DNA from 3 places in the Agrobacterium sp. GW821-FHT02D03 genome. Region 2 is predicted to be linked to each of the others. Evidence: predicted binding sites of a transcription regulator. Region 2 holds the regulator's gene; each other region holds the start of a gene.
The links. The regulator LexA, encoded in region 2, represses DNA repair genes until DNA is damaged. The targets are predictions, from matches to a motif close to TGTTCNNNNTGTGTTCNG.
Positions count from the first base shown of each region.

Region 1 (6,188 bases), 660 kb from region 2:
GCGCCATTGCCCGCCTGCATGCAAAAGGACTGGAACCACTGTTGATAGGGATTGCATTCGATTGCCAGGAAGTGCCATCAGTGCCGGCTGAAGCGCACGACGTTGCGCTGGACGCGATTTTGACCGAAAGCGGCTTGCGGCATTTTTCTGGCAGGGCAGGGGCATGAGACTACTTTTTCTCGGAGACATGGTTGGCAAGACCGGACGCACGGCCGTCTGGGAAAAGTTGCCGGGGCTGATCTCCGACCTGAAACTGGATTTCGTCATCGTCAATGGCGAGAACGCCGCTGGCGGCTTCGGGATTACAGAAGACATCTATCTGGAAACGATCAATGCAGGCGCGGATGTCGTCACCACCGGCAACCATGTCTGGGACCAGAAGGAAGCGGTGTCATTCTGCGAGCGCCACGACCAGTTCCTGCGGCCCGCCAACTACCCGAAGGGCACGCCCGGCAAGGGTTCCGGCCTGTTCTATGCCCGCAATGGCGCGCGTGTGCTGGTTGCCAACATCATGGGCCGCGTCTTCATGCATCCTGAGCTGGATGATCCCTTCAGTTCGGCGGAGAGCATTCTGGCGGCCTGCCCGCTCAAGGAACAAGCGGACGCGATCATCTTCGATTTTCACGCGGAAGCGACCAGCGAGAAGCAATGCTTCGGCCATTTCGTCGACGGTCGCGCGAGCTTCGTCGTCGGCACGCATACGCATGTGCCGACCGCTGACGCCCAGATCCTGAACGGCGGAACCGCCTATATGTCGGATGCCGGCATGTGCGGCGATTACGATTCCTCGCTTGGCATGGAAAAGGAAGAGCCGATCAACCGGTTCATTTCGAAAATGCCGAAGGGTCGCTTCGAGGCGGCCAGTGGCCCGGCGACATTGTGTGGTGTCGGGGTCGAGATTTCCGATAGCACCGGGTTGGCGGAGAAGATCGCGCCTTTGCGGATCGGACCGCGGTTGGCGGAGACTGTGCCGGCGTTTTGGGCTTGATGGGTTTGCGGCCGGTTCGGGCGTAAGCTACGCTCACCCCATCCAATGACAACAATGTGAGCGCCCTCCACCGCTTACACCTAGACGAACCCCCATCCTTGCCGCATCTTTTCGTCCATTCGCCTTTCCGGGGAGTGGTGCCATGCCTCGCATGTTCATGCCTGCATTGATCGCCATGCTGTTCAGCGCCGCTTCCGTCGCGGCGCAGGAGCCTCCCGATCGACCGCCCGTCAGCCAGTGCCAGGCGATCGCGCAGGCTCTTCCCCGCGTCACGTTTGCGAGCTTCAAGCCGACCGATGTCAAGAAGGCCCAGTTGAGCGACCGCGAGGAGGTGAAGATCCAGTATATCGGGCATTCGACCTACACCATCGAGTCGCCGGAAGGGGTGGTAATTGCCACCGATTATAATGGCGTCTATCGCCCACCGGTCATGCCGACCGTGGCGACGATGAACAATGCGCACACCACCCATTACACGCTCTCGCCGGAGCCTGAGATCAAATATGTGCTGCATGGCTGGAGCGATGTGCCGGGTGAAAAGGCCGTGCACAAGCTGGAAGTGGGCGACGTCTATATCCGCAACGTCACCTCGGATATCCGCAACCGCTGGGGCGGCGGCGGCCTGCTGACGAAGGACGGCAATTCGATCTTCATTTTCGAAGTGGCGGGCTTGTGCATTGGCCATCTCGGACACCTGCATTACGAGCTGACGGAAACCCAATATGCGGAGATCGGCAGGCTGGATGTGCTGATGGTGCCGGTGGATGGTGGGTTGACGATGGGCGCCGATAGCATGAGCCGGATCGTGAAACGGCTGCGCTCTGCGCTTATCCTGCCGATGCACCAGCCGAGCGCGCTCGAGCGGTTTCTCGTCGCCTTCGGCCCGCAGTTCAAGATTGCCTATGCCAGCGATCCGGTGATCCGCGTTTCGATGCGCAATCTTCCCAAGCAGCCGCAGATCCTTGTGCCGCAGGGCATGTAGCCGCATTGGCGCAGAAAGGTCATACCTCAAAGCAAAAACGCCGCGCGTCATGAGGATGCACAGCGTTTCTCAAACAGCTATGGGTCAGGATCAGGCGAAGGTCAGGTGCTGACGAACGCCGACATCCGGCATCTTTCCATCAGACATATTGGCCTTGGCGATTTCCCAGCCGAATTTCAGCGTGCTGTCGGTCGAGGCCCAGATATCGGCATCGTCCACGTGAAGAGCCAGCATGACGAGCTGCGGGTCGCTCTTGCCGTGCTCATACCAGGCGGCGGTGACGGAGTTCCAGTATTCGTCGAGCTTGGTCTTGTCGTCGCGCACTTCCAGCTTGCCGGACAGGCAGGCGTGATAATCATGATCCTTGCCGATGACACAGAAGTGGGCACGCGAACCGGACTTCAGCGACTGAACAAGGTCGGTATCCTTCTTGGAGAAGAACCAGATGGTGTTGGTCTTCGGATCGGCATGCGGTGCCATGGGCTGCATGTGGTTGTGGAGACCTTCCAGACCCAGCATGCCTGCATGGACGGAATTGATCTCGTCCCAAAGCTGACGGGCGGGTTGTTCGCGTGCTTCAGTCAGACTTACCATTCAGTGATCTCCTTGCGGTTCCTGTTCCTTCCGGCAGCGATCCGGTCATGATCGCGCCGCCTGTGATCACAACGGCGGGAGAGGATTTCTGTTCCTTGCAGCGCTGTCATGTGGATGCGAGAAGAAGGGGGTTACGGGCTTGAACAGCCGCGCCATCGCACTTATAAGGCCCACAATCCAAACAAACGATCCGATCAGGGGTGCCATGGCTGGCCATTCACAGTTCAAGAACATCATGCATCGCAAGGGGAAACAGGATTCGATCCGTTCGAAGATGTTCTCCAAGCTTGCGCGTGAAATCACCGTTGCAGCCAAGTCCGGTCTTCCGGACCCGACCATGAATGCTGCTCTTCGCCTGGCCGTGCAGAACGCCAAGGCGCAGTCCATGCCGAAGGACAATATCGACCGCGCCATCAAGAAGGCGTCCGGCGCGGATGCGGAAAACTACGATTCCGTTCGCTACGAAGGCTACGGCCCGGGCGGCACGGCGGTCATCGTCGAAGCGCTGACGGATAACCGCAACCGCACGGCATCCAACATCCGCTCGATCTTCACCAAGGCCGGCGGCGCACTTGGCGAAACCGGTTCGGTTTCCTTCTCCTTCGATCGCGTTGGCGAAATCACCTACAAGGCGTCGGTCGGCGATGCGGACAAGGTGATGGAAGCGGCGATCGAAGCCGGTGCCGAAGACGTGGAAAGCAGCGAAGACGGCCACACGATCATCTGCGGCTTCGAAGACATCAACGAAGTTTCCAAGGCGCTTGAAGCCACCCTCGGCGAAGCCGACAGCGTCAAGGCCGTCTGGCGTCCGCAGAACACCGTTCCGGTGGATGAGGAAAAGGCGCAGTCGCTGATGAAGCTGATCGACAACCTCGAAGACGATGACGACGTGCAGAACGTCTATTCGAACTTCGAAGTGTCCGAAGAAGTCATGGCGAAGCTGTCAGCCTGATACTCTCGGGTTCCGTTCGATTTGAGGACGGCAATCGAAAGCGACAGATGCTAAGTACAAAAGGCCGGATTTGCTCCGGCCTTTTTCAATTTCAATGATGATAGTGGTAGAGGAGTGTTAGAACACAGTCGGCTCAGGCCGCCTTTTTCACACCTTCCCGTACCTCGGCGAAAACCTCGACAGACCGCAGCCGCTTGTTGATGTCGTGGATCGGCATGGAAACAATCAATTCATCCGCGCCGGTCTCGCCCAGGAACTGCTGGAGTTTGCGATCGATGGTCGCGTGCGAGCCGACGGCGGCGTAACGCAGCGTATGTTCGACGGTGATGCGCTCCATGTCATTCCAGTAGCCGTCCATGCTCTCGACCGGCCGGGGGAAGGGCGTGCGGACGTTCTTGCGCAGATTGACGAATTGCTGCTGGGCCGAGGTGAAGAGATGCCGGGCTTCCTCATCCGTGTCCGCACCGACGCCCATGATGCCCACCATGACATAGGGCTCCGAAAGCGTTGCAGACGGCTGGAAGCGCTCGCGGTAGATGGCTATGGCATCCATCAGCATATCCGGCGCGAAATGCGAGGCGAAGGAATAGGGCAGGCCAAGCGCTGCGGCCAGATGCGCGCTGTAGATGCTGGAGCCCAACAGCCAGATCGGCACATTGGAGTTCACGCCCGGCACGGCAAGGATCGCCTGATCCGGTTCGGGCGCACCGAGATAGCGCTGAAGCTCGACGATATCATGCGGGAAGTTCTCGGCCCCGGCATCGAGATTGCGGCGAAGCGCACGCGCCGTGCGCATATCCGTTCCCGGTGCGCGGCCAAGTCCGAGATCGACACGACCCGGCAGAAGAGCGGCAAGCGTGCCGAACTGTTCAGCGATCACCAGTGGAGAGTGGTTAGGCAGCATGACGCCGCCCGAGCCGACGCGGATGCGCGAGGTTGCGGCACCCACGTGGGCAATCACGATCGACGTTGCGGCACTTGCGATCCCCGGCATGCCGTGATGCTCGGCCAGCCAGAAACGCTCATAGCCGTGTTCTTCCGCCTTGATCGCCATGCGGCGGGAGTTATCGAGCGCCTGGCTTGCGTTCTCCCCATCGCCAATCGGCGACAGATCGAGAATGGAAAAGGGAATCATGGCATGCTCCTTCCGGCCTTTATTTAGGACCTTATTTAATGTGTAGCGTCGTGTTTGCCATCCTCGTCGCAGCGAATTGATCCATGGTTCAAAAAAACTGACGGCGTGAGCGTGGATGGCGATCCGCTGGCGCGGCGCATTTTCTCATTGAATGTTTTTGTTTTGTTCACTTATGGCTGGCAGGTTTCCTGACCAGACGGTAGGGTGAGACATGCAAAACGCGATTCGAATTATCGGCATTGATCCGGGGTTAAGGCGTACCGGCTGGGGCGTCATCGAGACGATCGGCAACAGCCTGCGTTTCGTGGCGTCCGGCACGGTGACGTCCGATGGCGACATGGACCTCGCCTCGCGCCTTTGTCAGTTGCATGACGGGCTGGCGGATGTCGTTCATTCCTATCAGCCTGATGAGGCGGCGGTGGAGCAGACCTTCGTCAACAAGGACGCGGTGGCGACCCTGAAGCTTGGCCAGGCGCGTGGCATTGCCATGCTCGTTCCCGCCCGTGCGGGCCTGCACGTGTCCGAATATGCGCCGAATGCGGTGAAGAAGGCGGTGATCGGTGTGGGTCACGGTGAAAAGCAGCAGATCCACATGATGCTGAAAATCCTGATGCCGAAGGCCGAGTTCAAGGGTAATGACGCCGCCGATGCCCTGGCGATTGCCATCTGCCATGCCCATAACCGCGGGGGCGACCGGATGCGCCGGCTCCTTGCTGCGGGCTAAGCGGGCGTTCTTCGGCTTTTCAACTCTTTCTCAAACATCACGGACGCGACGATGATTGGCAAACTCAAAGGCACCATAGAGGAAATCGGCGACGACTACGTTCTCGTTGACGTCCATGGCGTCTGCTACGTGGCGCATTGTTCGGCGCGCACTTTGTCCAGGCTTGGTTCCGCGGGCGAGGCAGTGGTGCTGTTCATCGAGACCTATGTGCGCGAGGACCAGTTGAAGCTTTTCGGCTTCATGAGCGCTCTTGAGCGCGAGTGGTTCAATCTGTTGCAGAGCGTGCAGGGTGTGGGCTCCAAGGTGGCGCTTGCGGTGCTCTCCACCCTCTCGCCGTCCGAACTCGCCAACGCCATCGCACTGCAGGACAAGGCTGTTGTCTCCCGCGCACCCGGCGTTGGCCCGAAGGTTGCGATCCGCATCGTCACCGAATTGCGCAACAAGGCGCCGGCCTTTGCCGGAGAAGCGGCAGGTGCCATCGGTCTCAAGCAGGAGATCGGCGAAGGCGCGGCACCCGCACCTGTGGCCGATGCCGTCTCGGCTTTGACCAATCTCGGCTATTCGCGCGATCAGGCCGCCAACGCCGTGGCCGCCGCCTTGAAGAATGGTGGTGAGGGTGGCGATAGCGCCAAGCTGATCCGATTGGGCTTGAAGGAGCTTTCGCGATAAATCGGACATTTGTGTTTTTGGCGGATGAATGATAATATTTCCGCCATATGAATTTTTTTCTTACGGGTGCTTATAATGGGATGGGAAGTTGTCGTCTCGTCGAAGGGGCAGGTGACGTTGCCGAAAGACATGCGTGAAGCGCTC
Region 1 is NZ_JBWKVN010000001.1:840,626-846,813, forward strand. Features, by position in the region: gene AC07U5_RS03835 (5-formyltetrahydrofolate cyclo-ligase) at 1-167, shown strand, start outside; gene AC07U5_RS03840 (TIGR00282 family metallophosphoesterase) at 164-988, shown strand; gene AC07U5_RS03845 (MBL fold metallo-hydrolase) at 1,131-1,970, shown strand; gene AC07U5_RS03850 (pyridoxamine 5'-phosphate oxidase family protein) at 2,061-2,564, opposite strand; gene AC07U5_RS03855 (YebC/PmpR family DNA-binding transcriptional regulator) at 2,770-3,516, shown strand; gene AC07U5_RS03860 (LLM class flavin-dependent oxidoreductase) at 3,650-4,651, opposite strand; gene ruvC (crossover junction endodeoxyribonuclease RuvC) at 4,863-5,375, shown strand; gene ruvA (Holliday junction branch migration protein RuvA) at 5,427-6,044, shown strand; gene AC07U5_RS03875 (AbrB/MazE/SpoVT family DNA-binding domain-containing protein) at 6,120-6,188, shown strand, end outside.
Region 1: ruvC (crossover junction endodeoxyribonuclease RuvC) is a predicted target of LexA. The motif match lies at 4,804-4,821, and genes of this name have one in related genera.

Region 2 (7,870 bases):
TCTATTATCGGGGCCTATGGAAAGCCCTCAAATTATCAGAGCTCAAATCAGCTGCGAAGAATGGAGCGGCCAGCGTAAGCAGCCTGCGGACCCAGCATCTCTTCGATACGGATCAGCTGGTTGTACTTCGCCAAACGGTCGGAGCGCGACAGCGAGCCGGTCTTGATCTGACCGCAGTTGGTGGCAACCGCGAGATCGGCAATCGTGGAGTCTTCCGTTTCACCCGAACGGTGAGACATGACCGCCGTGTAGCGTGCCTTGTGCGCCGTTTCGACAGCGTCGAGCGTCTCGGTCAGAGAACCGATCTGGTTGACCTTGACGAGGATGGAGTTGGCAACGCCCATCTTGATGCCGTCGCGCAGGCGCGCGGAGTTGGTAACGAAGAGGTCGTCGCCGACCAGCTGTACCTTAGAGCCGATCTTGTCGGTCAGGTACTTCCAGCCTTCCCAATCGTCTTCGGCCATGCCGTCTTCGATGGAAATGATCGGGTACTTGCCCGCGAGTTCTGCGAGATAATCAGCCATGGCTTCCGGCTCGAGCGTGCGGCCTTCGCCTTCCATCTCGTATTTGCCGTTCTTGAAGAACTCGGTCGAGGCGCAGTCGAGAGCAAGAGCGACGTCGTCGCCCGGCTTGTAGCCTGCCTTTTCAACCGACTTCATGATGAAGTCCAGCGCTTCCGGCGCGCTCTTCAGGCCAGGGGCAAAACCGCCTTCGTCGCCGACATTGGTGTTGTGACCCTGCGCTGCCAATTCCTTCTTCAGAACATGGAAGATTTCCGCGCCGATGCGCACCGCGTCACGGATGCTTTCCGCGCCGACCGGCATGATCATGAATTCCTGGAAGTCGATCGGGTTGTCGGCATGTGCGCCACCATTGATGATGTTCATCATCGGAACGGGCAGCAGGTGGGCGTTCGGGCCACCGACATAGCGATAGAGTGGCAGGCCGGTCGTTTCGGCAGCGGCCTTGGCAACGGCGAGCGACACGCCGAGGATGGCGTTTGCGCCGAGGCGAGACTTGTTCGGCGTACCATCGAGCGCAATCAGCGTCTGGTCGATGTGGATCTGGCTTTCGGCATCGAAGCCGCCAAGCGCATCAAAGATCTCGGTGTTGACGGCCTCAACGGCCTTTTCAACACCCTTGCCGCCATAGCGCTGTCCGCCATCGCGCAGCTCGACTGCCTCGTGAGCGCCGGTGGATGCGCCCGATGGAACGGCAGCGCGACCGAAGGAGCCGTCTTCGAGGTACACGTCGACCTCGACCGTGGGGTTGCCACGGCTATCGAGGATTTCGCGTGCGATGATGTCGGTAATGGCTGTCATGGTCTCTCCCTTGGGACTGGAACAGATGAATTTAAGTCGCTTGTCTTAGAGCGCATCGGCAAAACTGTGAAGCCGTTTTCGAGCCGGACGGCGGATAAGCGATTCTGAAAAGTGTGAAAGGTCATTGCAACTTCGCTGTAGACGAAGCGTGAGAAATTACAATGACGACGCCCAGCATCAGGCGTCGCCCAACCTATAAAAATCGATTAGGCCAAAATCAGGCAGCCTTGGCGATAGCGTCAAACGCCAGAAGCTTCTCCAGAAGCTTCGGCATATCCTTCAGGTGAACCATGTTCGGACCGTCGGATGGGGCATTGTCCGGATCCTCATGGGTTTCGACAAACAGGCCGGCAATGCCGACAGCCACCGCCGCACGCGACAATGTCTCGACGAATTCGCGCTGACCACCGGTCGACCCACCCTGCCCGCCTGGCTGCTGCACGGAATGCGTCGCATCGAAGACCACCGGCGCACCGAGCGAGGCCATGATCGGCAACGAGCGCATGTCGGAGACAAGCGTGTTATAGCCGAACGATGCGCCGCGTTCGCAGAGGAGAACATTCGGATTGCCGCTCTCATTCAACTTCGCCAGCACGTTCTTCATGTCCCAGGGCGCCAGGAACTGTCCCTTCTTCACATTGATCACGCGGCCGGTCTTCGCGGCGGCGATCAGAAGATCGGTCTGGCGACTGAGAAAGGCCGGGATCTGCAGAACATCAACGGTTTCGGCGACAATGGCGCACTGCTCTTCGGTATGGATATCGGTCAGGACCGGGAAGCCATATTCCTTCTTGAGATCGGCAAAGATCTCCATGGCCTTGTCGAGACCGATGCCGCGCTGGCCGGAAAGCGATGTGCGATTGGCCTTGTCGAAGGATGACTTATAGACAAGCCCGATGCCGAGCTTGCCGCAAAGCTCATGAAGCGTGCCGGCAATCATGAAAGCGTGGTCGCGGCTTTCCATCTGGCACGGACCGGCAATCAGCGAAAACCGCTCCGTGTTGGAGAAGGCGACAGCGCCTTTGCCTTCGCCAGCGACCACTTTCAAATTGTTCTTCACAGTCATCTCATTCCTCACGACACATGCGCCGGACATCGCCGGCAACCGCTTAACTTGCGATGTTGCACAGGCATTAGCAGCAAGCGCGCCATGTGTCACGAGATGAGGGATGCTGCGGCCGGAGCACCGACCGCTTGCCCTTTAGCCGGCATTCGCCTTCCGCACGACATCGGGATTGGCCTCGGAAAATTGCACGAACGGCCCGACTGCGCGCACGGCGTCGGAAAATCCAGCACTTCCCTTCAGCCCTTCCAGTTCTTCAGGCTTGAAGCCTTGAGTCAGTAACATGCGATAGACGTTCTCGCTGTTCTCACCACCGGCGGAAACCCAAGTCGGTAGCGATGTCTCCCAGGCCTTCTTCTCGCGCTGGTTTCGATCGACGACGATGGCAAGCTTGATCAGTCCGCCGATCGGAATGGGAATACCGTTCACCGCAAGATCGGGGATGAAGCTCGCCGGATGAACGCCGCCAAGCGCGTGGTTCTTCAGGATCCGTGCACAGTTATTGTCGCGCGTCGGCTCCTTGTTCTGCGAAACGCGCTTCTGATTGAGCTGAACGATGAGCTTGCAATTGGCCATCGTCGTGTTCAGCAGCAGCCGGTCGTACTCCTTGCGCTTTAAAGCTTCCGGTGAATTGGGATCGAGGGTCTGGCAACCGGCCAGCGCAACCAGCATTCCGATAAGGGTAAATCTAACGAGCTTCATAAAAATGTCCCTGCCCCGAGAAGACGCTGCAAGGCAGCGCCGTAGAGCTATGATAACTTTGTTGATAATGCTTCGAATGGCTTGGCCTTCATCCCACAGGATGACCGGATCATGTGATCCTCGAAGCAGCTTGTAGATACCCGCAAAAATGAAATCATCAACCTGGAGAGGAAAAAGACGCGCAACACCGTAAAGAAGCTATAAACTTCTACCATTGCGCGGATAACAGGACTGCGAATTGATGAGGCGGAGACGTTTGCGGAATTTTAAGGGATTGCAGAACACATATGGAACATATAGTGTTCGTTCTGTATTTGTTTCGCGAATCTTCGCCACGTATTCCAAGGGTTTTCTTCATGCTCACGCGCAAACAGCAGGAACTGCTTCTTTTCATTCATGAGCGAATGAAAGAGTCCGGCGTGCCGCCATCTTTCGATGAGATGAAAGATGCCCTCGACCTTGCCTCGAAATCCGGCATCCATCGGCTGATTACCGCTCTGGAAGAACGTGGCTTCATCCGCCGCTTGCCGAACAGGGCAAGAGCCCTGGAAGTCATCAAGCTTCCGGAAGCCTATTCCGCACCCGCACAGAAGCCGCCGCGCGGCTTCTCGCCAAGCGTGATCGAGGGCAGCCTCGGAAAAGCCAAACCGCCTGAGTCGGCTCCTGCCCCGAAGCCAGCAAACGATCAGATCTCCTCCGCTGTCACCGTTCCTGTAATGGGGCGCATCGCCGCCGGTGTGCCGATCTCCGCTATTCAGAACAACACCCACGATGTTGCCGTACCCGTCGATATGTTGGGCACGGGCGAGCATTACGCGCTGGAGGTCAAGGGTGACTCGATGATCGAGGCTGGCATCTTCGATGGCGATACCGTCATCATTCGCAACGGCAGCACCGCCAACCCCGGCGATATCATCGTCGCACTGGTAGATGATGAAGAAGCCACCTTGAAGCGCTTCCGCCGCAAGGGTGCTTCCATCGCCCTGGAGGCCGCGAACCCAGCCTATGAAACCCGTATCTTCGGACCGGATCGGGTCAAGATTCAGGGCAAGCTGGTCGGCCTCATTCGTCGCTATCACTGAGCGGACGACAGTCGGCTCAGACTGGCTGCCCGTGCTCTTGCAGAGGCAAGACGCGCTGACATAGTTGGCAGATGCGGCGATGTTGGGCTGCCTCTGATCGCACCGAGGTTTCGACGCTGGTTCTCTTCGCCTTTGTCTTTCTCGTTATCCTCATTCTCGATCCGAGGGTGAGGAAAAGATTGGCGGATGGTCGGGTGCATGCCGATCATGGCCTTCGAACGGCGGCAATCTTTCAGTGCCACCGACAAGCGCCCTCGCCCGTCGCTTCTAAGTGCAGGACTCACAGACGCAGCTAATCCATGTTGCAGCTACCATCCGACAAGGTGGACAGTCTCACCGCCCCTTTTCCGTTCTGCCTGTCGATTCCCGGTCCCGCTCATATTGGCGCAATGCCGGGAAATCCGGCAGCCACGCCTCACGGCGGACCGTCCAAAGCTCGTAGGTCGGCTCGAACTGATCTGGTGAATCCAGGGAACCGAGATTGACCTCGATTTCGTCGTCGCTTTTTCCGAAGACCGGCGATCCGCAGTTGGGACAGAAGAAACGGCCATTATAGCTGCGTGTTTCTCCCTCGATGGTAACGGCATCCTGCGGGAAGATGGCGGATGCGTGGAAGAGCGCGCCGTGGTGTTTGCGACAGTCCATGCAGTGACAAATCCCGATACGGTAGGGCGCGCCGACCATCGAAAGCCTCACGCTGCCGCAGGCACAACCGCCAGATTTCATGTTCATCTCGATCGCTCCATTTGCTTGACGCCTTCCCATCAAACCGCGACGAACCGGTGAAGTTCATTCTGCTTCTGTTTCCGGACACGTGAGAACGGCGAACGCATCAATTCATATGATATCTGACATGACAGACTCGGCCTGTATGTCCTCTCGGTCATGCGTTAGGAGGATGGACAGAGAAACATACGCACCTACACGCATGGACGCTTTTGCTGATTGCATGCGATTCAAGCGGCGTATCACCAGAAGGAGACAACATGTACGATCTCTACATCGCCAACAAGAACTACTCCTCCTGGTCTCTCCGGCCGTGGGTTCTGATGCGCACATTGGAGATTTCCTTCAACGAGCATCTCGTCCCCTTCAATGATCCCGATCCCAAGAATGGCTTCAATCACTTCTCCCCCACCGGCAAGGTGCCTTGCCTTGTGGATGGCGATGTCACCATCTGGGACTCGCTTGCGATCATCGAATATCTGGCGGAACGGCATGATGGTGTTTGGGCTGAGGATGCCAAAGCGCGGGCTTGGTCGCGCTCGGCATCCGCGGAGATGCATTCCGGCTTCCAATCGCTCCGCAATCTGCACCCGATGAGCGTAGGCTTGCGAATCCGGCCAGTTCCTGCAACCGAGGCGCTCCGTAGGGATATCGCGCGTATAGATGCGCTATGGCAACAGGGCCTCGACAGCTTCGGAGGGCCGTTTCTGGCCGGTACGAATTTCACCGCCGTCGACGCCTTCTTCTGCCCCGTGGCCTTTCGCTTCCAGACCTACGGCACAGCACTCTCGCCAGCGGCAGAGGCTTACAAGACCCGCCTCTTGAACTCGCCGGCGATGAAGGAGTGGGAGGAGGCAGCGATCCGGGAACCCTGGCGTGACGCCGAGCACGAAGAAGAAGCGCGGGCGTCCGGCGAGATCATCGAAGACCGCCGCTCCGCAGCGGGTTGAAGCAAGAGACTTACTGCCCGGCCGCCAGCATCGCCTCGATATGCGGCGGCACCGCGCCGTCAGAGGTCTTGCTGCGCCAGTCATAGGCGCGGTGGATCGACCAGGGTCTGGCAACGTCTTGCATCGCCGCGCGCGCAGTTGCGACGGGCGCTCCGGCCTCATTCAGCCAGAGTTCCAGCGAGCCCGTCTTCCGCAATGTTGTGGCGCTGATCAACAGCGCGCCCGAGCGACAATTTGAAAACGGCACGAAACGCGACGTCACGACGATGTCCGCCACATCACAGGCTGTTCCGGTCAACGCCGTGTTCGAAATGACCACGACTGTGACGCCGCTCTCATGACGTCCAGCACACCAGGCGTTTTTCTGACACGAGAAGCCATTCGTCCGCTCGAAAGCCAGAATCATCTTGTCGCGAACCTCTTGCTTCAGCTGATCGGTGAGAACAGCCGGCCGGCGTGGCGTTGGCTCTGCCGTTTCCTCTCGTTCACCCGCCTTGTTGTCGTCCACCATGACAGGGGCCACATGTTTATCCGGAAGCGGCACCGCCCTCGCCCACTGATCAAAGACGAACCCCTTCGCCTGGCGCTTGGTCGTCGCAACGAATTGATCCACGCGAAACGCGACCAGAACACCATCCTCGTAGATCAATAAATCCGGCTTTGCCTTGTTCTGCTCAAGCGGCACCAGAACGAGACCGGCCAGCATCAGGGGAAGCCCCAAGAGCGCGAGGTGGGTCCGCAGCAAGGTCAGAAGAAGAAATCCGACCGTCGAGACGGCCAGAAACCAGGGATGTTGCCGCCCGATCGTGGCATCTCCGCCCCAACTGGAGACGGTGTTGGCAATGTCGATCACCATGGCCATGCCGTAACCCATCAGCTTCAGGAAGGGTGCATCCAGGCCGAAAGGCATGAGCAGCATGGCAATCAGTGCAGACGGCATGACGATGATCGACATGACCGGCATGGCGGCAAGATTGGCGGCCAGTCCGTAGGTGGTGATACGGTGGAAATGCTCGATGGAGTAGATCGCAGTCGAGACACCCCCAATCAACGAGGTGATGACGACACCGCCGATCACGGCACTCGCTTTCGACGAGGCCACCATCCACAAAGGCGGGCGCGCGATAAAGAGGCGCTCGCGACTGCCCTGCCATCTGCTCCAGAAGGAATAGGCAGCAACCAGTGCCAGCGTTGCGGCAAAGGACATCTGGAAACTCGGACCCATGATTTCATGTGGCGAAACCGCGATGATGACGATTGCGGCAAGGGCGACATTGCGCAGACTGATCGACGGCCGGTTGACGAGAACCGCTGCCAGCATGATCGACATCATCAACCATGCCCGCTCGGCAGAGACGGCAAAGCCTGAAATCAGATAATAGGCGAATGTCATCAACAGCGCGGCAAAGGCGGAGATCTTCTTGACGGGATAGCGCTGCGAAAACCCTGGACACAGGCTGAACACCATACGCATACCGACGAAGAAGATGCCTGATGCCAGTGCCATGTTGAGCCCGGAAATGGCAACGATATGGGCGAGCCCCGACACGCGCAAAGCTTCCATCGTCTCGCTGGAGATCGCGCGCCGTTCATCCGTGATGATCGAAGCCGCAAAAGCACCTGCATCGCCGCCGATGACGCTGCGGATTCGTTCGGCAATAGCGGAACGCAGCGCGTAGAGCCCCGAACCCGCTGTTTGCAGCCAGCCCACGCCGTCTGTCGTTTCGGCCTGCGTCGGTAGAGCCTTTGGCGCGCTATAGAAAAAGCCTGTCGCACCGATCCCATCGAAGTACGCGGAAAAGGCAAAGTCGTTGAGGCCCGGCAATGCCGGCCCGGATGGTGGTGAAAGGCGCGCCTTGCCGGTGATGCCTGCACCGACAGCGATCGGTTTTTCGCGACTGCGCGAGAGAACGGATATCCGGTTTGGCAGGCGCGTCAGAGAAGGTCCACTCGTCGAAGTCAGGGCGATCGTGTAGCGCCAGTAGCCCCTGGCATCTACCTCCCGCCGCTCCACTTTGCCGGTGA
Region 2 is NZ_JBWKVN010000001.1:1,497,795-1,505,664, reverse strand. Features, by position in the region: gene eno (phosphopyruvate hydratase) at 48-1,322, opposite strand; gene kdsA (3-deoxy-8-phosphooctulonate synthase) at 1,540-2,388, opposite strand; gene AC07U5_RS07020 (hypothetical protein) at 2,524-3,087, opposite strand; gene lexA (transcriptional repressor LexA) at 3,444-4,169, shown strand; gene AC07U5_RS07010 (GFA family protein) at 4,503-4,901, opposite strand; gene AC07U5_RS07005 (glutathione S-transferase family protein) at 5,156-5,845, shown strand; gene AC07U5_RS07000 (ComEC/Rec2 family competence protein) at 5,856-7,870, opposite strand, start outside.

Region 3 (7,870 bases), 870 kb from region 2:
GTTCACGCTGCTTGCCGTCTGAGGCCCGGCGCGCCTGGTCATAGAGACCGCGCTTCTTCGGATCCTTCAACAGATCATAGGCCTGACCGATCTCGGTGAAGCGCGCGTTGGCATCCGGATCATCGCGATTGTGATCGGGATGAACTGTCTTCGCCTTGGAACGCCAGGCGGCCTTTATCTCGTCCGAATCGGCATCGCGCTTGACGCCGAGAATAGAATAGGGATCACGCATCCGAACCACCAGTTACGCCCGAGACTGCAGCCGCCTGTTGAAGCGACCTGAAACAGAAGAAACTCGAGACCTGAACGTGCCAACCTTCGAAAATGTTGCACGATCAGTGTCTTGAACTGGATGGGACTGTGGCAAGAAGTTGCTAACCAGACCTTTACACACGCATGACTGAGCGTGTCGCAGGTCTCATCTCGCAGAATAAGGTAAATGCTTTACTTCTGATCGAAGCGGGTCATCAGCCATTCGCCTGTCTCAGAAAGGCAGGCTTGCCCGGTATAGCTCGCCACGCCCTCGAAGGAATGGCGCGTGGTATTGAAGTTGCGGCAGACGAAGCCCGTCGTTCTGTCTTCGCGGATGGCCGTCACGACACCGGCACTGCCGGTCGCTGCATTTGCCCAGGGAACGGGGGATTCGGCAACCTTCACCAGGTCGGCAGATGTCACGGCATTGCGAATGGTGGCATCATCGGAGAGCGCCGGCTGGGTCGGCTGGTTTGGCACGGAAGCCGTGGAGAGCGAGCGGTCGACTTTTTCGCCACCGAAAAGATCAAGGCTGACACAGCCGGTCAGTGCAACGGCCAGAACGCCGGCGGCAAAAACATTGACGACCGATGACAGGAAGCTCTTTGTGCGACTGTTCGACTTTGCTATGACGATCACCATCTCTTACCCAGAACTCATCTCTGGTACGCAAATCAGCTTTGGAGCATTTTATTCAATATGTCGGAATCGGGGTTAACATCTAGTGACTTCACGGAAGAAAATGAACCATTTGCGCTTTTCGCCGACTGGTTGCGTGATGCAACCGCGTCGGAGATAAACGATCCGAATGCGGTGGCGCTTGCTTCTGTGGATGAGGACGGAATGCCGAGCGTGCGAATGGTGCTGCTGAAGGCGGCAGACGAACGCGGCTTCGTGATCTACACGAATTTTGAGAGCCGCAAGGGGCGCGAGCTTCTTGGGCAACAGAAAGCCGGCTTGTGCTTCCACTGGAAAAGCCTGCGCCGACAGGTGCGTGTTCGTGGGCTTGTAGAGGTGGTGTCGGACGAAGAGGCGGATGAATATTATGCTTCGCGCCCGCGCGGCAGCCGCATCGGGGCCTGGGCCTCCAAGCAGTCCCGACCTCTGGAAAGCCGCTTTGCACTTGAAAAGGCGGTGGCGGAATACACCGCCAGATATGCGCTGGGTGATATCCCGCGTCCGCCATACTGGTCGGGTTTCCGCATCAACCCGCTGACCATAGAATTCTGGCACGACCGGAAATTCCGCCTCCACGACCGGGTGGAATTCCGGCGTGAATCCACCGACGCCCCATGGACGAAGGTCCGCATGTACCCTTAAAGCGCCGTGCGTCCTATTGGACGCACAAAGGACGCTTTACCTTTTTGAACCGACGCATAGTGCTTTCCGAAATCGAGTCCGATTTCGGGCCGATGCTGTAAGCGGAATGGCCGTCGACAGTGGCGGGCGAATCGTGGTCAGTGTCTCGTGAACGAAGAGGGAACGCAATGCTGGCTGACCTGATGCAAAAATTCGAAAAGGCTTCGGCGTCCTATGCTGCGTCAAACAGTATCGAGCGTGATCCTGACTGGTTCATGCTGAAGCTGCAGGAAGAGGTCGGCGAGGTGACGCAAGCGTGGAACCGCTTGACGGCGCGCGGTCGGGCGAGGGGCAAAACGCCAGAGGAAATGAGGCAAGACCTTTCCGACGAGGTCGCAGACCTGCTCGGCCATGTCCTTCTGCTTGCCCATCACAGCCAGTTGGATCTCATCGGTTCGATCGAACGCAAATGGCGCTTCGATCCAGCTGCTATCGACTAGCCGAGCGTCCTTTCATTACGAAGCAAGGCAGCGACCTCCGGCAGGCCGGAGCAGATCGCAACGCACGTCTCCCGCATCCGCTCAGTCGCAGGCGCGACGTCCGGCACCATCACCGTCATCATCCCGGCGGAGGAGGCGGATTGAACGCCGTGATAGGAATCTTCCAGCGCCATGCATTCCGTAGGATCGACGCCAAGACGTTGGGCTGCGGTTAGATAGGGCATGGGGGAGGGCTTCGGCTCGGTATAATCCTCGCGCGCCACGATGTGATCGAAGCGAGCGAGAAGATTATGGGGTCCAAGATGTCGATTGACGGATTCGTGCCGGGATGAGGTGGCGATGGCGCGCGGAAGCTTAAGATCGTCCAGTAGGTCGAGCATCTTCACGACACCCGCCTTGAGTTCTACGCCGCCGGCCATGCTGACGGCCAGATGACGCAGCCACGCGTCACGAAACGCATCCATCGGAAAATGAGCGCCATGTTCGGCAATGATCGTGCCGCTGATGACATCCCAAGGACTTCCGCAGACACGCTGGTACAGTTCGACCGGCAAATCGTGCCCGCCATCCTGTGAGGCGGCCAGGAAGGAATCGCGGTAAAGCGTCTCGGTGTCAATCAGAACGCCGTCCATATCGAAGACGACTGCTTTGGGCATGCGAGGTAGTGTCATGTCCATGCCTTACCCGAACCGAAAGACGCGTTCGCCGAGGCTCTCGAATGGGCGAATGAGATAGCCATCCGGATCGGCGACGACGAACTGCCGGTTACCGACCTCAGTCTCCCCTTTGCGGTACCATTTCTCTTCAAGCGGAAGAAAAAGTGGCACGCGCGCAAGCTCCAGCCTGTCGAGGATGGGTTGAAGGGATGGAACAGCGAGTTGCAGGTTCATGCCCCGTCCGAAGGGAAAGTGGATTGGCGCATTCTCCTGCTCGAAGGTACGTCCGGCGCCGATCTGGTCGATCATCAACTGGGCGTCGCCGAGCGCAAGATAAGTGAAACCTTCTTCCGGTCGCTCATAGACGACATGAAAGCCGATCAGGTCACAATAAAATGTCCGGCTTTTGTGCCAGTCCGTGACGGCCAGTTCGGGAACGAGTGCATTGGAAACGAAGGTCATCTTTTCCTGATCGGGGGAGAGGGCGCTTAGGGCGCGGATGCGGGGGACGTGTCGGTATTCAGCGTCTCGCGAATGAAGTCGGACTTGGCGCGGGTATAGGTATCGCCATCGTCCTTATATTTCTCGGCGAGAGCCATCTTAAGCGTCGCATAGTGATTGGCAAGAGAGGGGTTCTGGCGAAGGATATCACGGAAACGCAATCTGTTCTGATGGGTGAGGCGATTGGGCGGGCAAAGATAAACGCGCAGACCCGGCAACGGATCCCGAAGCATAAAGGCAAACACCCCGTCACCATGGCGAGACCCGCGCGGCTCGAGGCCAGCGGCTTGCATTCGCACCCTGCCGTCTTCCATATGCGTGGGAGGTTTCAGAACAACGTCGATATCAATATAGGGCTTGGCGACGAGGCGGGAACGGCCGTGCTGCCGACATGCTCGATCCCTTCGACAAGGTCGCCCAACAACGCTTCGAGACGATCTTGGGTATCGCGATAGAGGCGCCGCCAGTCAGCATTATAGGGAACGATCTTCACGAGCGTCCCCATCTGCAAACCTCAGGCCTTGGTGCCGCCGACCGTGATCTGGTCCATGCGTAGATGCGGCTGGCCAACGCCAACCGGCACCCACTGGCCGGCCTTGCCGCAATTGCCGATGCCGGTGTCGAGCTTCATGTCGTTGCCGATCATGGTCACACGCTTCATCGCATCCGGTCCGTTGCCGATCAGCATGGCGCCCTTGACCGGTGCGCCGATCTTGCCGTTCTCGATGAGATAGGCTTCCGTGCAGCCGAAGACGAATTTGCCCGACGTGATGTCCACCTGACCACCGCCGAAGGAGACGGCGTAGATGCCCTTCTTGACCGACGCGATGATCTCGTCCGGTGTCTTGTCTCCGCCGAGCATGTAGGTGTTGGTCATGCGCGGCATGGGAACGTGGGAATAGCCCTGCCGGCGTCCATTGCCTGTCGCCGTCATGCCCATCAGCCGGGCGTTTTGACGATCCTGCATATAGCCGACAAGCTTGCCGTTTTCGATCAGCACATTATAGCCGGACGGTGTGCCCTCGTCGTCCACCGTCAGAGAGCCGCGACGGTTGTCGATGGTTCCATCATCCACCACCGTGACGCCGGGTGCTGCGACCATTTCACCAAGCAGGCCTGCGAAGGCCGATGTCTTCTTGCGGTTGAAATCGCCTTCGAGACCATGTCCGACGGCTTCGTGCAGCATGACGCCGGGCCAGCCGGAGCCGAGCACGACATCCATCGTGCCGGCAGGCGCGTCGATTGCCGTCAGATTGACCAGCGCCTGACGCAGCGCCTCGTCAGCGCCCCGCTGCCAGTTCTCGGTTGTGATGAAATCACCGAAGCCGACACGTCCGCCAATACCATAGGAACCGGTCTCCTGGCGATCGCCTTCACCGGTGACCACGGAGATGTTGATGCGTGTCATTGGGCGAACGTCACTGACGCGGTGCCCATCGGCCCGCAGAATATCGACGATCTGCCAGCTTGCCGCAATCGATGCCGTCACCTGGCGAACCTTGGGGTCTTTGTCGCGCAGATAGGTGTCGATCTCGGTCAGAAGCTTGACCTTTTCCTCGAAGGAAGGCGAGCCGATCGGGTTTTCGTCGCCATAGAGCTTCTTGTTGGTGCGCTGGGGTGCCGCCGCATAGGAGCCGGAGTAGCCCTTGGTGACGGCGCCGACCGCATCGGCTGCGCGTTGCAGCGCTGCGGTCGAAAGCTCGCCCGCATGGGCGTAACCGACCGTCTCGCCAACAACGGCGCGAAGGCCAAAACCCTGATCGGTATTGAAACTGCCGCCTTTCAGGCGGCCATTGTCGAAGGTGAGCGACTCGGCCTGGGCATGTTCGACGAAGAGTTCGCCGTCATCGGCGCCTGCAAGCGCGTCCGCGACGCGGCTCCGCAACGTCCCCTCATCGCAATCGAAAAGCGTCAGAAGGTCTTGGGTCATCGCGTACTCCAGGCGTCAGCATCCATCATCTATTCATGTGAGATTTAGGTGCTGGGATGTGGCGGCGCAAGCCGCCTCACGGGTCTGTTTGGGAATTGTCGATCAGGCGCAGCGCTTCTGTCCGCTAGCCACAGCATACGTCAAGGAAGCGCGTCATAGCCTTCGGCAAAGCCGCTGAGTTCGATCGGAATACCGACGCGATCCTGGTCGACCGATTCACGCAATGCGAAAACCGCGTGCTTTCCCGCACGAAGAACCTTCATCAGCTCGTCGTCGATGTCGACTTCCACATAGCAGCCCTCGGAAAAGCAGCGGGTGAAATAGGCACGGCCGATATTGTTATTGTCGATGTAGAGTTCCATTCCATCCTTCAGCAGCACGCCAAGCGGTGCGAGGATGCGAAGAATGCGGGATTTGCGGTCGGCGGTCTTCAGCACGACGACGGAAAGGCCGACTTCCGGGCGGTCGTCGGCAATGACGTTCTGCATCAATGCGCATTGCTCTTCGGACGCGCCCGCGGGCTTGTCGCAGATGACCGACCATGAGCCGTGCGTGGACTTCGGCGTACCAGGCGGCTGCTGGGCGACGCTCGCGCCGGACGCGAGAAGAGAGAAACCGGCGGCGACAAGAGCGGCGCGCGCAATCGGGGGCAGACGCATGGATACCTCTGGAATTCGAATCAGTGCGGCTATTTTGACGTCCGGTGCTGGAAATGAAAGAGCCGGGTCTCTCATTTCCAAGTGAGTACGGCCAAAATAGGACCTGCGGAGGCTTAAATCCAATACGGCCTCAGGAATGATGAGTGCCGTTTCCGGTTTATCGATATGGTTTCAACGATGCGCGTGTGGGAAAAATTAGGGGGAAGAAAAATGCCACTCTGCAAAAGCTGGGCGATATTGCGGCGGCGGGCAAACTATGATTTGAGTCTAATACTATAAGCATGGATTCTGCGCCTGGGATTGATCATGACCGGGTGCGTGAGGGAGAGGTACCGTGATTACTAGGATTAACGCAGCGTTTGCGGGCATGATCTGTCTGCTCTCGGCTGTCGGCGCCCGCGCTGACCAGCCGAAGGATTGGCAGATGGGATTGCAGGAGGCCGCAACGCCAATCATGCACGAAATTCGTTGGTTTGAACAATATACCCTGTGGTTTATCGTTCCCGTCACGCTTTTCGTTCTCGTCCTGCTCATTCTCGTTGTTGCGAAGTTCAGGGCATCCAAGAATCCGGTACCGTCCAAGACCAGCCACAATACGGCGATCGAAATCATCTGGACGCTGGCTCCCGTCCTCATTCTTCTTTTCCTGGCATTCCCGTCCTTCAACCTGCTGAACGCGCAGCTGACGCAGCCGGAAAATCCTGACCTGACATTGAAGGCAACCGCCACTCAATGGCAGTGGAACTACGAATACCAGGCGGCAGAAGGCTCAGAGCCTCTGGCCTTTGACAGCTATTTGTTGAAGGATGCCGACCGCGCTGCTGCCGGCAAGGAAAACCGCGCGATCTATCCGCGCCTTCTCGCCGTTGATAATGAAATGGTCGTTCCGGTGAACAAGACGGTTCGTCTTCTCGTCACCGCTGCGCCGACGGATGTCATTCATGCATTTGCGATGCCGGCCTTCGGCGTCAAGATCGACGCCGTTCCTGGCCGTCTGAACGAAACCTGGTTCAAGACGGAGAAAGAAGGACTTTACTACGGTCAGTGTTCCGAGCTTTGCGGCAAGGATCACGCCTTCATGCCGATTGCCATACGGGTGGTTTCCGAAGAGCAATATAAAACCTGGGCTGCTGCCGCTGCGTCTGACTTGAGCGGTGCCAACCGGGCGCTGATGGCTTCTGTGGATGGCGCAAGCGCCCTTCGCGTCGCTGCAAATGAAACCAACTAAGGCAAGGGGTGAGGACAATGGCTGGACATTCCGCACACGACGACCATCACTCTCATGATCGTGCCGCCCATGGCGCGCATGGCGACGATCACGCGCATCACGATCATATGCCGAGCTTTGCGCAGCGTTGGTTCTTCTCGACCAACCATAAAGATATCGGCACGCTCTATCTGATCTTCGCAATCATTGCCGGCATCATCGGCGGCGGCCTTTCGGTCGTCATGCGCATGGAGCTGCAGGAACCGGGCATCCAGATCTTCCACGGCCTGGCAACCATGGTCTATGGCTTCGAAGGTGATGCGGCCATCGACGGCGGCAAGCACATGTACAATGTGTTCACCACCGCGCATGCGCTCATCATGATCTTCTTCATGGTCATGCCCGCCATGATCGGCGGTTTTGCCAACTGGATGGTGCCGATCATGATCGGCGCGCCGGACATGGCTTTCCCGCGCTTGAACAACATCTCCTTCTGGCTGCTCGTGCCCGCCTTCATTCTGCTTCTTCTTTCGCTCTTCGTCGAAGGTCCGGCAGGTGCCTATGGTGTGGGTGGTGGCTGGACCATGTATCCACCGCTATCAACGAGCGGTATGCCGGGGCCGGCGGTCGATCTTGCGATCTTCGCGCTTCACGTTGCCGGTGCATCCTCGATCCTCGGTGCGATCAACTTCATCACCACGATCCTCAACATGCGCGCGCCCGGCATGACGCTGCACAAGATGCCGCTGTTTGCCTGGTCCGTGCTCGTTACCGCCTTCCTTCTGCTTCTGTCGCTTCCGGTTCTGGCAGGTGGCATTACCATGCTTCTGACGGACCGCAATTTCGGCACCACCTTCTTCTCTCCT
Region 3 is NZ_JBWKVN010000001.1:2,369,933-2,377,802, reverse strand. Features, by position in the region: gene AC07U5_RS11385 (DnaJ C-terminal domain-containing protein) at 1-232, opposite strand, end outside; gene AC07U5_RS11380 (RT0821/Lpp0805 family surface protein) at 445-894, opposite strand; gene pdxH (pyridoxamine 5'-phosphate oxidase) at 952-1,572, shown strand; gene AC07U5_RS11370 (MazG nucleotide pyrophosphohydrolase domain-containing protein) at 1,740-2,051, shown strand; gene AC07U5_RS11365 (HAD family hydrolase) at 2,048-2,707, opposite strand; gene AC07U5_RS11360 (bleomycin resistance protein) at 2,732-3,169, opposite strand; partial or broken gene AC07U5_RS11355 (GrpB family protein) at 3,196-3,713, opposite strand; gene tldD (metalloprotease TldD) at 3,723-5,138, opposite strand; gene AC07U5_RS11345 (invasion associated locus B family protein) at 5,279-5,797, opposite strand; gene coxB (cytochrome c oxidase subunit II) at 6,165-7,025, shown strand; gene ctaD (cytochrome c oxidase subunit I) at 7,043-7,870, shown strand, end outside.
Region 3: AC07U5_RS11370 (MazG nucleotide pyrophosphohydrolase domain-containing protein) is a predicted target of LexA. The motif match lies at 1,720-1,737, and genes of this name have one in related genera.